Regions from separate parts of the Streptomyces sp. NPDC051315 genome, predicted to be linked through region 1. Evidence: predicted binding sites of a transcription regulator. Region 1 holds the regulator's gene; the other holds the start of a gene.
What was found. The regulator HrcA, encoded in region 1, represses chaperone genes, less so after heat shock. The targets are predictions, from matches to a motif close to TTNGCACTCNGNNNNNCNGAGTGCNAA.
Positions count from the first base shown of each region.

Region 2: groL (chaperonin GroEL) is a predicted target of HrcA. The motif match lies at 4,192-4,218, and genes of this name have one in related genera.

Region 1 covers NZ_JBITEN010000035.1:18,754-26,193, reverse strand. The annotation lists gene ACIBBD_RS38350 (SpoIIE family protein phosphatase) at 1-583, shown strand, start outside; gene hemW (radical SAM family heme chaperone HemW) at 639-1,871, shown strand; gene ACIBBD_RS38340 (DUF3097 domain-containing protein) at 1,887-2,693, opposite strand; gene ACIBBD_RS38335 (MBL fold metallo-hydrolase) at 2,725-3,459, opposite strand; gene hrcA (heat-inducible transcriptional repressor HrcA) at 3,623-4,639, shown strand; gene dnaJ (molecular chaperone DnaJ) at 4,640-5,776, shown strand; gene ACIBBD_RS38320 (nitronate monooxygenase) at 6,108-7,184, shown strand; gene ACIBBD_RS38315 (16S rRNA (uracil(1498)-N(3))-methyltransferase) at 7,181-7,440, shown strand, end outside.
Region 2 covers NZ_JBITEN010000015.1:102,941-110,380, reverse strand. The annotation lists gene ACIBBD_RS26820 (trehalose-6-phosphate synthase) at 1-373, opposite strand, end outside; gene ACIBBD_RS26815 (glucosyl-3-phosphoglycerate synthase) at 468-1,412, opposite strand; SAM riboswitch class I at 1,582-1,738, shown strand; gene thrC (threonine synthase) at 1,757-3,058, shown strand; gene ACIBBD_RS26805 (MoaD/ThiS family protein) at 3,055-3,330, shown strand; gene ACIBBD_RS26800 (cold-shock protein) at 3,783-3,986, shown strand; gene groL (chaperonin GroEL) at 4,380-6,002, shown strand; gene ACIBBD_RS26790 (ATP/GTP-binding protein) at 6,106-7,440, opposite strand, start outside.

The DNA.
Region 1 (7,440 bases):
CGTCGTCATCGGCCTGGCCCGCCCCTGGCTGCGGCTGCTGGCGCGCGAGGGCTACGGCGTCGCCGACGTCCTGGACCGCCTCAACCAGCTCCTCCTCGACGACGCCACCGAGGCCGCCGACGCCGCCGCCCGCGCCTTCGTCGGTCCCGCCGGCCCCGGCGACGGCCCGCAGACCCGGTTCCTCTCCCTCCTCTACGGCGAGCTGGCCCCCTTCGAGGGCGGCGTCCGCTGCACCCTCGCCTCCGCCGGTCACCCCCTGCCCCTGCTGCTGCGCCCCGACGGCGGCGTCACCACGGCCGCGCAGCCGCAGACCCTCCTCGGAGTCGTCGAGGACGCCACCTACGTCAACGAGACCCTGGACCTGCGACCCGGCGACAGCCTGCTGTGCGTCACCGACGGCGTCACCGAGCGGCGCTCGGGCTCCCGCCAGTTCGACGACGGCGACGGCCTCGCGACCGCGCTGTCCGGCTGCGCCGGGCTCGACGCGGAGCTGATCGCCGAACGCATCCGGCGCCTGGTCCACGACTTCGGCGGCCAGCCACCGGAGGACGACCTCGCGCTGCTGGTGCTGCAGGCGGAGTAGGGCCCGACCGCCCGGGCGTCCGGGGCCGGTCCGGACGTACGGGACAATGGACCACATGCCATCCGCACTCCCCGACGGCGAGCCCGTCCCCGCCGACGGTGCGCTGCCCGCCTCCGCGCTCGCCGGGGCCGCCGACCGCCCCCTCGGGTTCTACCTGCACGTCCCGTACTGCGCGACCCGCTGCGGCTACTGCGACTTCAACACCTACACCGCCACCGAGCTGCGCGGCACGGGCGGTGTCCTCGCCTCCCGCGACAACTACGCCGACACCCTGATCGACGAGGTCCGGCTGGCCCGCAAGGTCCTCGGCGACGATCCCCGCGAGGTCCGCACCGTCTTCGTCGGCGGCGGCACGCCGACCCTGCTGGCCGCCGGTGACCTGGTGCGGATGCTGGGCGCGATCCGCGACGAGTTCGGACTGGCGGCGGACGCGGAGATCACCACGGAGGCGAACCCGGAGTCGGTGGACCCGGCGTACCTCGCCCGCCTCCGCCAGGGCGGCTTCAACCGGATCTCCTTCGGCATGCAGAGCGCGAGGCAGCACGTCCTGAGGGTCCTGGACCGCACCCACACGCCCGGCCGCCCCGAGGCGTGCGTGGCGGAGGCGCGGGCGGCGGGCTTCGAGCACGTGAACCTGGACCTGATCTACGGCACCCCGGGCGAGTCGGACGACGACTGGCGCGCCTCGCTGGAGGCGGCGCTGACCGCCGGCCCCGACCACATCAGCGCGTACGCGCTGATCGTCGAGGAGGGCACCCAGCTCGCCCGCCGCATCCGCCGCGGCGAGGTCCCGATGACCGACGACGACGTCCACGCGGACCGGTACCTGATCGCCGAGGAGACCCTCGCGGCGGCGGGCTTCGACTGGTACGAGGTGTCGAACTGGGCCACCTCCGAAGCGGGCCGATGCCTGCACAACGAGCTGTACTGGCGCGGCGCCGACTGGTGGGGTGCGGGGCCGGGTGCGCACTCGCACGTGGGCGGGGTGCGCTGGTGGAACGTCAAGCACCCGGGCGCGTACGCGGCGGCACTGGCGGCGGGGCGGTCGCCGGGGGCCGGGCGAGAGCTGCTGTCGGAGGAGGACCGCAGGGTGGAGCGGATCCTGCTGGAGCTGCGGCTGCGGGAGGGCGTGCCGTTGTCGCTGCTGCGGCAGGAGGGGCTCGCGGCCGCGCGCCGGGCGCTGTCGGAGGGGTTGCTGGAGGGCGGGCCGTACGAGGAGGGGCGGGCGGTCCTGACGCTGCGGGGCCGGCTGCTGGCGGACGCGGTGGTCAGGGATCTGGTGGACTGATCACGCCGTCGCCCCTCACGGCTGCGCCGTGACGAAGTCGATCAGCTCCTCCACCCTCCCCAACAGCTCCGGCTCCAGGTCCTTGTAGGACCCCACCCGCTTCAGGATCGCCTGCCACACCGCCCCGGTGTTGTCCGACGGCCACCCCAGCGCCCGGCACACCCCCGTCTTCCAGTCCTGGCCCTTGGGCACCCGGGGCCACGCCTCGATACCGACGGACGACGGCTTCACCGCCTCCCAGATGTCGATGTACGGGTGGCCCACCACCAGCGCGTGCTCGCTCGTCACCGACCGCGCGATCCGCCACTCCTTCGTGCCCGGCACCAGGTGGTCGACCAGGACACCCAGCCGGGCGTCCGGGCCCGGCGCGAACTCGGCCACGATCGACGGCAGGTCGTCCACGCCCTCCAGGTACTCCACGACCACGCCCTCGACGCGCAGGTCGTCGCCCCACACCTTCTCCACCAGCTCGGCGTCGTGCCGGCCCTCGACGTAGATACGGCCGGCGCGGGCCACCCGGGCGCGCGCGCCGGGGACGGCGACCGAACCGGAGGCGGTACGGGTGGGACGTACCGGACCGGCAGGAGGTCTCACCAGGGTCACCACCCGGCCCTCCAGCAGGAAACCCCTCGGCTCCAGCGGGAACACCCGGTGCTTGCCGAAGCGGTCCTCCAGGGTGACCGTGCCCGCCTCGCAGCGGATCACCGCGCCGCAGAAGCCGGTGCCGGGTTCCTCCACCACCAGGCCGGGCTCCGCCGGGACCTCGGGGACGGGCTGCGGCTTCTTCCAGGGAGGGGTCAGGTCGGCGGAGTACTGGCGCATTCGGATGACGATAGGAGAAGCCCGGCCGCGGTCACGGCGACACGCCGAAACGGGCCGCCAGCGCGTCCCGCTGCGCCCGGACGAACGCCGCGTCCACCACCGCCCCGTGACCGGGCACGTACAGCGCGTCCTCGCCGCCGAAGGCGAGGAGGCGGTCCAGGGCGGCCGGCCACTGGGACGGTACGGCGTCGCGGCCCGCCTGCGGCTCGCCCGACTCCTCGACCAGGTCGCCGCAGAACACCACCTCCGGCGAGCCCGGCACCAGCACCGCCAGGTCGTGGGCCGTGTGACCGGGGCCCACGTTCGCCAGCAGGACCTGCCGGCCGGCGCCCAGGTCGAGGGTCCACTCGCCGGAGACCAGGTGGCGCGGGCGGACGAGCGTGTCCACGGCCTCCGTCGCCGCCGTCTCGTCGAGACCGTGGCGCACCGCGTCCGCGCGCAGCTCCTCCGCCCCGCGGCCCTTGCGGGTGAGGACCGACTCCGCGCCCACCGCCGCGAAGACCTCCGCGCCCGCGAACGCCGCCGCCCCCAGGACGTGATCGAAATGGGGGTGGGTCAGCGCGAGATGGGTCACACGGTGGCCGGCGAGTTCCTCGGCCTGCATCCGCAGTCGCGCCCCCTCCCCGAGGCTCGACCCCGCGTCGATCACCAGGGCGGCGTCCGCCCCGACGACCAGCCCCGCCGTGCAGTCCCACACCGGCAGCCGGCACCGCCCGACCCCGGTCGCGACCCGCTCCCACCCGAGCTCTTCCCAAGTCACCGTCATACCGCGACGCTAGCGGGACACCCCCTCCGGGCGCGGTGCGACGGGACCGACCTTGCCCCGGGCGTACCCCACGGCCGTACACTGGGCCGGGGAACGCTGGCACTCGGAACGGACGAGTGCCAGGTGAGGCGCCAAGGGGACGACGTGCTGGAGGTGTGCGCGCATGCTGAGTGAACGACGGCTCCAGGTACTGCGTGCCATCGTCCAGGACTACGTGGGCACCGAGGAGCCGGTCGGCTCGAAGGCGCTCACCGAGCGGCACAACCTCGGCGTCTCCCCGGCGACGGTCCGCAACGACATGGCCGCCCTGGAGGACGAGGGGTACATCGCCCAGCCGCACACCAGCGCGGGGCGGATCCCCACGGACAAGGGGTACCGCCTCTTCGTCGACAAGCTGGCCGGCGTCAAGCCGATGACGGCCCCCGAGCGGCGGGCCATCCAGAACTTCCTCGACGGCGCCGTCGACCTCGACGACGTCGTGGCGCGGACGGTACGGCTGCTCGCGCAGCTCACACGGCAGGTCGCCGTCGTGCAGTACCCGTCCCTGACCCGGTCCACCGTGCGGCATGTGGAGTTGCTGTCGCTCGCGCCCGCCCGGCTGATGCTCGTGCTGATCACGGACACCGGCCGGGTCGAGCAGCGGATGGTGGACTGTCCGGCCCCGTTCGGCGAGGCCTCGCTGGCGGATCTGCGCGCGCGGCTGAACAGCCGGGTCGCGGGCCGCCGGTTCACGGACGTGCCGCGTCTGGTGGAGGACCTGCCGGACGCCTTCGAGGCGGAGGACCGCGGCACGGTCTCGACGGTGCTCTCCACCCTGCTGGAGACCCTCGTCGAGGAGAACGAGGAGCGGCTGATGATCGGCGGCACCGCCAATCTCACCCGCTTCGCACATGACTTCCCTCTCACCATCCGGCCCGTCCTGGAGGCCCTCGAGGAGCAGGTCGTGCTCCTCAAACTCCTGGGCGAGGCGGGCGATTCGGGCATGACCGTGCGCATCGGCCACGAGAACGCCTACGAGGGACTCAACTCCACGTCGGTGGTGTCGGTCGGCTACGGTTCGGGCGGCGAGGCAGTCGCCAAGCTCGGCGTGGTCGGACCGACCCGCATGGATTACCCGGGAACGATGGGAGCGGTACGCGCAGTGGCACGGTACGTCGGACAGATCCTGGCGGAGTCGTAAGTGGCCACGGACTACTACGCCGTTCTCGGCGTGCGCCGCGACGCGTCGCAGGAAGAGATCAAGAAGGCCTTCCGGCGGCTCGCACGCGAGCTGCACCCGGACGTCAACCCAGATCCGAAGACCCAGGAGCGGTTCAAGGAGATCAACGCCGCTTACGAGGTGCTGTCGGACCCGCAGAAGAAGCAGGTCTACGACCTCGGCGGCGACCCGCTCTCGCAGGCCGGCGGCGGTGGCGCGGGCGGCTTCGGCGCGGGCGGCTTCGGGAACTTCTCCGACATCATGGACGCCTTCTTCGGTACGGCGTCCCAGCGCGGGCCGCGCTCGCGCACCCGCCGGGGCCAGGACGCGATGATCCGGCTGGAGGTGGACCTCGACGAGGCCGCCTTCGGCACGACGAAGGACATCCAGGTCGACACGGCGATCGTCTGCGCCACCTGCAGCGGTGAGGGCGCGGCGCCGGGGACCACCGCCCAGACGTGTGACATGTGCCGCGGTCGCGGTGAGGTGTCGCAGGTGACCCGGTCCTTCCTGGGCCAGGTCATGACCTCGCGGCCCTGCCCGCAGTGCCAGGGCTTCGGCACCGTGGTGCCCACTCCGTGCCCGGAGTGCGCGGGCGACGGGCGGGTCCGCTCCCGCCGGACGCTCACGGTCAAGATCCCGGCCGGTGTCGACAACGGCACCCGCATCCAGCTCGCCGGCGAGGGCGAGGTCGGTCCGGGCGGCGGTCCGGCCGGTGACCTCTACGTCGAGATCCACGAGCTGCCGCACCCGATGTTCCAGCGGCGCGGCGACGACCTGCACTGCACGGTCACCCTCCCGATGACCGCGGCGGCCCTCGGCACGAAGGTGCCGCTGGAGACGCTGGACGGCCTGGAGGAGGTCGACATCCGGCCCGGCACCCAGTCCGGGCAGTCGATCCCGCTGCACGGGCGGGGCGTGACGCATCTGCGCGGCGGCGGGCGCGGTGACCTCATCGTGCACGTCGAGGTGCAGACGCCGACCAAGCTCGATGTCGAGCAGGAGCGGTTGCTGCGGGAGCTGGCCAAGCTGCGGGGCGAGGAGCGGCCCCAGGGGCAGTTCCAGCCGGGTCAGCAGGGGCTGTTCTCCCGGCTGAAGGACGCGTTCAACGGGCGCTGACGCCGCGCGGACCGGGGCGGGGCAAGGAACCCGGCGCCGGGGCGGACCTCGCCGGGGGCTGCCGCCCCCGGAGCCCGCTCCGCACCCCTCGCTCCGGACCCCGCTCCAGCCCGGACGGGCCTCGCCCTCCGAACGCGGGACCGGCCTGGTCCTCACCCGCCGGACGGGCCCGGTCCTCGAACGCCCGGCGGATCGGTCCGCAGCCGCCGGACGGGTCCCGTCCACCCGCCGGAAGCACTGATGTCACCGGCCCGGCGCCGCGGAAGCACCGGCCCGCGCCAAGGGGAAGGCCCGATTCGGACTTGTTCGGAGGACGTGACAACATGCCGTCATGTCCTCCGCACTGACCGATCTCTTCCCCCACCCGATCGTGCAGGCCCCCATGGCGGGCGGCGTCTCCGTCCCGCAGCTCGCCGCCGCCGTGTCCGAGGCCGGCGGGCTCGGGTTCCTCGCCGCCGGGTACAAGACCGCCGACGGCATGTACCAGGAGATCAAGCAGCTGCGGAGCCTCACCGCGCGGCCCTTCGGCGTGAACCTGTTCATGCCGCAGCCCGAGTACGCGGAGACCGGCGCCGTCGAGGTCTACGCCCACCAGCTCGCCGGTGAGGCCGCCTGGTACGAGACCGAGCTGGGCGACCCGGACAGCGGCCGGGACGACGGCTACGACGCCAAGCTCGCGGTGCTGCTGGACAACCCGGTGCCGGTGGTGTCGTTCCACTTCGGCGTGCCCACCCCGGACGCGCTGGACTCGCTGCGCCGCGCCGGAACGTTCACGCTGGTCACCGCGACCACCGCCGAGGAGGCCCTCGCCGTGGAGCGGGCCGGCGCCGACGCCGTGATCGTGCAGGGCGTCGAGGCCGGCGGCCACCAGGGCACCCACCGGGACGTCCCGGAGAACGACGGCTCCGGCATCGGCCTGCTGTCGCTGCTCGCCCAGGTCCGCGAGGCCGTGAGCCTGCCGCTGGTCGCCGCCGGCGGCCTCATGCGCGGCAGCCAGATCGCCGCGGTCCTCGCGGCGGGCGCGGGCGCGGCCCAGCTGGGCACCGCGTTCCTCGCGACGCCCGAGTCCGGCGCGGCCGCCGTGCACAAGCAGGCGCTGACGAACCCCCTGTACGTGCGCACCGAGCTGACCCGGGCCTTCTCCGGCCGCCCGGCGCGCGGCCTGGTCAACCGTTTCCTGCGCGAGCACGGCCCGTACGCGCCCGCCGCCTACCCGGAGGTCCACCACCTCACCTCGCCACTGCGCAAGGCGGCCGCCAAGGCGGGCGACGCGCAGGGCATGGCGCTGTGGGCGGGGCAGGGGCACCGGATGGCCCGCGAGCTGCCCGCCGGGCAGCTGGTGGAGGTGCTGACGGCCGAACTCGACGCGGCACGGACAGCGTTGTCGGAGCGGGGTGGGCGCGGATGACGGCTCCGGTCTTCGTCGTCGACGAACTCCCCTCCGGCCGGACCGAGTTCGTCCTGGACGGTCCCGAGGGGCGGCACGCCGTCTCGGTGAAGCGGCTGCGGGCCGGTGAGGCGGTCGTCCTCACCGACGGGGCCGGCCGCTGGGCGCACGGCGAGGTCGTGGCGGCCGAGGGCAAGGACCGGCTGGTGGTGAGCCTCGAGGACGTGGTGGAGGAGCCCGCCGAGTCGCCCCGGCTCACCGTCGTACAGGCGCTGCC
Region 2 (7,440 bases), on a different contig from region 1:
ACTGGCGCCGGAACTCCGCGTCGAAGACCGGCTCGAGCGGGGTCAGGTACAGCAGGTGGTGGACGAACCACAGCACGGAGTTGGCGATGCCGTTGTAGGCGTCGGCGTGCACGTCCGCCGGGATGTCCAGCATCCGCACGCCCGCCTCGCCGACCCCGCGCCGGACCGCCTCCCGGTCGCCGTCGGACAGCGCCGAGCAGACCCAGAGGGCACCGGCGTCGGGGCCGATCGCCGAGAGGCCGGAGACCAGCCCGCCGCCGCCCCGCCTGGCGTGCAGCGAGCCGTCCTCGCCGACCGTGTACGAGACCGGGCCGCGGTTGGACGCGACCAGCACCTGAGCACCCTGAGCAGCAGCACCGTCCGTGAAAGCCATACGCCTCAACCTAGCCCGGTCCCGATCCGCTCAAACGTACGGAGGGGCCGCACGGACGGGGCGTATCCAGCCGTATACGGCCCGCCGCGCCGTGTCACGCGACCTTGCGCGCCGCGTACTCCGCGATCTCCGCCATCGGCGGGCGTTCCTCCGTGTCCACCGAGTAGGTGCGCGGCTCGAAGCCGTCCGTGCCCCGTTCGAACTGGGTGAGGGAGGGACGGATGAGGTGACCGCGGGCCAGCCGCAGCTGGGCCGTGCGGTAGATCGCCGCCGCCATCCGGCCGAGCGCCTGCCCGTCCTGGTGGCGGTGCTTGCGCACCCCGACGTCCACCTGGGCCAGCGCGTCGAGCCCCACCAGGTGCAGGGCGTCGACCAGCATGCCCAGCTCCACGCCGTAGCCGACGGGGAAGGGCAGCTGTTCCAGCAGGCTGCGGCGGGCCGCGTACTCGCCACCCAGCGGCTGCACGAAACCGGCCAGCTGCGGCCAGTGCATGTTCAGCAGCGGGCGGGCCATCAGCTCGGTGACCCGGCCGCCCTGGCCGGCCGCGCCGCCCAGCGGACGGTCGTACATGGCCTTGACCAGGTCGACGTCCGGGTCGGTGAGCAACGGGCCCACGATCCCGGAGACGAAGTCGGAGGAGAACTCCTTCAGGTCGGCGTCGACGAAACAGACGATGTCCCCGGTGGTGACCAGCAGCGAGCGCCACAGGACCTCGCCCTTGCCGGGCACGGCCGGGATGCGGGGGAGGATCGCGTCCCGGTGGACGACACGCGCCCCGGCCGCTGCCGCGACCTCCGACGTACGGTCGGTCGACCCCGAGTCGACGACGACGATCTCGTCGACGAGCGGGACCTGCTGCATGAGGTCGTGACGGATGACCGCGACGATGTCGCCGACCGTCTCCTCCTCGTTCAGCGCGGGCAGCACGACGGACACCGACCGGCCCGACGCGCGTTTGGCGGCCAGGATCCCGTGGAGCGGGCGATCGGTCACGGACCAGGAGCGGGTGGCCAGCCAGCGCTCGACTTCTTCCAGCACGGTCTGCGACTCCTCACTGTCGTGATCACACCAGGTGCACGAGGGGTCACCGTGTGATCCATCTCGCGGTACGGACGACTATCTCAACTGTCCTGGCCTTCGGTTACAGTCTTGAACAACGCGGATGACCATCGCATGTCCGGGGTCGTCGGCGTTCACAACCACATACCGCTCATCCAGAGGGGCAGAGGGACACGGCCCGATGAAGCCCCGGCAACCCTCCAGCCGGTCTCGTACCGATCAGTGTTGATCGCTTCGCGAGGCTCCCGGCTAGGGAAGGTGCCAAATCCGTCTCACGGCGAGATGCGTCGTGAGGAAGATGAGGAGAAAGGGCCTCGCCTCACATGGCTGCGCAGACAGTTGCAAGCACCACGGACAGCACCACCGCCTCCCCCGTCGACCTCGGCCCGGCCGCCGCGCTGAGCTGCCGTGAGTGCGGCCACCGCGTGGCCCTCGGCCCGGTCTTCGCCTGCGAGGAGTGTTTCGGCCCGCTCGAGATCGCGTACGACTTCTCCGCCTACGAGACGGAGGAGCTCCGCAAGCGCATCGAGGCGGGTCCCGCGAACATCTGGCGCTACGCGCCGCTGCTGCCCGTCCCGGCCGACGTGGCGGACAAGCCCAACATCAACCCGGGCTGGACCAAGCTCGTCCAGGCCGACAACCTCGCGCGCGAGCTGGGCGTCGACCCCGGCAGGCTCTTCGTCAAGGACGACTCCGGCAACCCGACGCACTCCTTCAAGGACCGCGTGGTCGCCCAGGCCCTGGAGGCCGCCCGCGCCTTCGGCTTCACCACCCTCTCCTGCTCCTCCACCGGCAACCTCGCCGGTGCCGTCGGCGCCGCCGCCGCCCGCGCCGGCTTCCGCTCCTGCGTGTTCATCCCGCACGACCTGGAGCAGGGCAAGGTCGTCATGGCGGCGATCTACGGCGGCGAGCTCGTCGGCATCGAGGGCAACTACGACGACGTCAACCGCTTCTGCTCCGAACTCATCGGCGACCCGGCGGGCGAGGGCTGGGGCTTCGTCAACGTGAACCTGCGGCCGTACTACGCCGAGGGCTCCAAGACGCTGGCGTACGAGATCTGCGAGCAGCTCGGCTGGCGGTTGCCGGACCAGCTCGTCGTGCCGATCGCCTCCGGCTCGCAGCTCACGAAGATCGACAAGGGTCTGCAGGAGCTGATCCGGCTCGGGCTCGTCGAGGACAAGCCGTACAAGATCTTCGGTGCGCAGGCCGAGGGCTGCTCGCCGGTGTCCGTCGCCTTCAAGGCCGGCCACGACGTCGTCCGCCCGCAGAAGCCGAACACCATCGCCAAGTCCCTCGCCATCGGCAACCCGGCCGACGGTCCCTACGTCCTCGACATCGCGCGCCGCACGGGCGGCGCGGTGGAGGACGTGAACGACGAGCAGGTCGTGGACGCGATCAAGCTGCTCGCCCGGACCGAGGGCATTTTCGCCGAGACGGCGGGTGGCGTGACGGTCGGTGTGACCCGCAAGCTGATCGAGAACGGTCTCCTCGACCCGACCAAGACGACGGTCGTCCTCAATACGGGTGACGGCCTGAAGACCCTGGACGCGGTGGCCGGCACCGGCCTGACCGCGACCATCCGCCCGAACCTCGACTCCTTCCGAGAGGCTGGCCTCGCATCATGAGCGTCACCGTCCGCATCCCCACCATCCTCCGCACCTACACGGGCGGCCAGGCCGAGGTCCAGGCGGAGGGCGCGACCCTCGCCGAGGTCATCGCCGATCTGGAGAAGAACCACACGGGCATCGCCGCACGCGTGCTGGACGACCAGGGCAAGCTCCGCCGGTTCGTCAACGTGTACGTCAACGACGACGACGTCCGCTTCGAGCAGGGGCTGGAGACGGTGACCCCGGACGGCGCCGGCGTTTCGATCATCCCGGCCGTCGCCGGCGGCTGATTCCCGTTCCGTACCCACCGGTAGTAACCGTCGGTAATAGCGATTACCGAGCGTTCATCGAATTGCCCCCTCCGTGAGAGAAGCGGAGGGGGCAATTCAGTGTGGTTGAGCGCGGTACAGTTGGGGAACCCGGTCCCGATCCACTGATCCGGAACCTTTGATTTCTGCCGCAAGCCCGACGAGAAGTAGCCAAAGTGTGCATCTCTTTTGAGGCTTTTGTGTGCTTTGTGGGGCCCGACTTGCCCTGAATTCTGGCGAATTCTCGCCACTTTCCGGACCGTGCGCGTCCAGAATTCTCGTCCGATTGACCTGTTGCAGACGGCAGTTGGACAGATACATTCGGCCGCGGTCGACGCGTTCCGGCGCACGCCCCCAACCAACTGGGGGGTGAGGTCTGACCCGGGTCCGCGAAGTGTGGATCTGTGCAAGGGCCAGTAATAGGGGAGTTAGGCATGGCTCAGGGCACCGTCAAGTGGTTCAACGCGGAGAAGGGGTACGGCTTCATCGCGGTCGACGGTGGTGCGGACGTCTTCGTCCACTACAGCGCGATTCAGATGGACGGCTACCGCACCCTGGAAGAGGGCCAGCGGGTCGAGTTCGAGATCTCGCAGGGTCAGAAGGGCCCGCAGGCCGACATGGTTCGCGTCACCGCCTGAACATTTTCAACGAATGGGCCCGCGTCCCGACGGGGATGCGGGCCCTTCGTGCTGTCCGGGTGCGCACCGTCGGCCGCCCCGGTGCCGCCTGGGCTGCGGCTCCGGGGCGCCGGCCGGGTGTGATCCGGCGGGGCTCGGTGGCGGCGGCCCGTTCCCCCAGGGGTGTTCGCGGGCGGCTGAGCACCGCCCGGCTTCCCCCGAGCCGCTTGCACTCGGCAGGGGCGAGTGCTAATCATTGGCGTTAGCACTCTGAAGGTGAGAGTGACAACGAAGGACCGGGTCGGTGAGGCTCGCAGGCCGGGTGGGGCAAGGAACCACCGGTCGGGAGCCGTCCGTCGCGGGCGCGGGCGCGGTCCGAAGGAATCACCCCCAGTCCTGGAGGGACCACTTCACATGGCCAAGATCATCGCGTTCGACGAGGAGGCGCGGCGCGGCCTCGAGCGCGGCATGAACCAGCTCGCGGACGCCGTCAAGGTGACCCTCGGCCCCAAGGGCCGCAACGTCGTCCTCGAGAAGAAGTGGGGCGCCCCCACGATCACCAACGACGGTGTCTCCATCGCCAAGGAGATCGAGCTCGAGGACCCGTACGAGAAGATCGGCGCCGAGCTGGTCAAGGAAGTCGCCAAGAAGACGGACGACGTCGCCGGTGACGGTACGACCACCGCGACCGTTCTCGCCCAGGCGCTGGTCCGCGAGGGTCTGCGCAACGTAGCCGCCGGCGCCAACCCGATGGCCCTGAAGCGCGGTATCGAGAAGGCCGTCGAGGCCGTCTCCGCCGCCCTGCTGGAGCAGGCGAAGGACGTCGAGACCAAGGAGCAGATCGCCTCCACGGCCTCCATCTCCGCCGCCGACACCCAGATCGGCGAGCTCATCGCCGAGGCCATGGACAAGGTCGGCAAGGAAGGCGTCATCACCGTCGAGGAGTCCCAGACCTTCGGTCTGGAGCTGGAGCTCACCGAGGGTATGCGCTTCGACAAGGGCTACATCTCGGCGTACTTCGCCACCGACATGGAGCGTATGGAGGCCGTCCTCGACGACCCGTACATCCTGATCGCGAACTCCAAGATCTCCAACGTCAAGGACCTGCTCCCGCTCCTGGAGAAGGTCATGCAGTCGGGCAAGCCGCTGCTGATCATCGCCGAGGACGTCGAGGGCGAGGCCCTGTCGACCCTGGTGGTCAACAAGATCCGCGGCACCTTCAAGTCCGTCGCCGTCAAGGCCCCGGGCTTCGGCGACCGCCGCAAGGCCATGCTGAACGACATCGCCATCCTCACCGGCGGCGAGGTCATCTCCGAGGAGGTCGGTCTCAAGCTCGAGAACACGACCCTCGACCTGCTGGGCAAGGCCCGCAAGGTCGTGATCACCAAGGACGAGACCACCATCGTCGACGGCGCCGGCTCCTCCGACCAGGTCGCGGGCCGCGTCAACCAGATCCGCGCCGAGATCGAGAACAGCGACTCCGACTACGACCGCGAGAAGCTCCAGGAGCGCCTGGCCAAGCTCGCGGGCGGCGTGGCCGTCATCAAGGCCGGTGCCGCCACCGAGGTCGAGCTCAAGGAGCGCAAGCACCGCATCGAGGACGCCGTCCGCAACGCGAAGGCGGCCGTCGAGGAGGGCATCGTCGCCGGTGGTGGCGTGGCCCTGCTGCAGGCCTCCCAGGTCTTCGAGAAGCTGGAGCTGGAGGGCGACGAGGCCACCGGTGCCGCCGCCGTCAAGCTGGCGCTCGAGGCCCCGCTGAAGCAGATCGCGGTCAACGCCGGCCTCGAGGGCGGCGTCGTGGTGGAGAAGGTGCGCAACCTGACCCCGGGCCACGGCCTGAACGCCGCGACCGGCGAGTACGTCGACCTGGTCGCCGAGGGCATCATCGACCCGGCGAAGGTGACGCGCTCCGCGCTGCAGAACGCCGCGTCGATCGCCGCGCTGTTCCTCACCACCGAGGCCGTCATCGCCGACAAGCCGGAGAAGTCCGCGGCCCCGGCCGGCGGCGGCATGCCGGGCGGTGACATGGACTTCTGATCCTCCCGGGGATCGGCGGTCATCGCTGAACGCGACCGAGGGCGGCACCTCCCGCAGACAGGGGGTGCCGCCCTCGGGCGTGTCCGGCCCGCCGCGCCGCACCTCACGCGTGGCGGCCACGCCCGCGCGGGCGGTCCGGCAGGGGCGTCCAGAACGCCTTGGACATGACCTTCTGCTCGTGCTTGGTCTGTTCCATCGTCAGCCGCTCCCGGAAACGCCGTCCGTACGCCTCCAGCGCCTGGGACGTGAGCCGCTCGGCGTACCGGTGCAGCCCGGCCGACTGGAGAGCGCCGACCAGCGCGGCGAGATCGGGGAGGGAACGAGCGCGTACGACGTGGTGCAGGACGCGTCGCATCACGCTGTCGGCCCGCAGGGCGAGGGCGCTCTCGGCGTCGAACCTCTTCGCCAGCAACGTGATGTCGAGCACCGGGCAGGCGACACAGCACCGTCGGACGACCGCGTCCAGATGCCCGGTGAGTGAGGCCGACTCGAGGGCCAGCAGCAGGGGCGCGAGGGTGGCCACGGCCATGTCGGCGGCGTACTCGCACAGGGCGTCCTGGCGGGCCCAGCGAGAGTCCGTCCGCGCGAGCGCCGTGAGGAAGAGGCCCGCGTGTCCGACCAGTTCGTCGTGGACGGTGCAGCGGAAGACGGTCTCGGCCTGGGCGTGGAGGCCGTAGCCCTCCAGGCAGGTGAGGAGCCAGGCGGCGTCCTCCGGGGTGAGTGTCCTGGCCGTGGCCCGCAGGACGGCCTCCGCGCCGGGCGTCATGCCCTCCAGCGTCCCGACCAGCTCCCGGATCTGCGCGGCGGGCCTGGTGTGCACGGTCAGGACCAGCAGCTCCGTCGCCAGTTGATGGCGTCCGGTGATGTACAGCTCGCTGATCAGGACCGCGATGTCCTCGCCCGGTCGGGAGGCGGCGGCGCGTGACAGCACGGAGCGTTCGCGGCCGTCCCGGAGGGCGTGGACGAGGGGGATCAGATGGCCGACGCTGCGGTTCTGCGTGGTGTCGAAGACGGTCTCGGCGTCCCGGTCCAGGCCGTACAGGAGCAGGGAGCGGATGAACTCCGCCACGTCCGAGGCGGTCCGGTCGGCGGCGGCGGTCAGCTGGAGGGCGTCGGCGTGCCGGTCCAGGCACGCCTCGCGCAGCGCGACGCTGAGCGTCACCAGGTCGGCGACCGGGCGCTGGGCGGCGGCGGCGGACACGGCCGCGACGACGACGACGTCGAGTTCCGTGTCCGACAGCAGCGCGGTCATCGACACCACGTCGGCCACCGGGCGGATCACGGCCACGGCCGCCAGGAGGCTTCGCGCGTGGTCGGGCAGACCGGCCAGGTCCAGGGCGGACGCCAGGGCGGCCACGTCCCGCGGATCGTGGAACTGCACCGAGGCCTGCACCAGGATCAGCACGTACTCCTCCAGACCCTCGCGCATCAGCTCCCG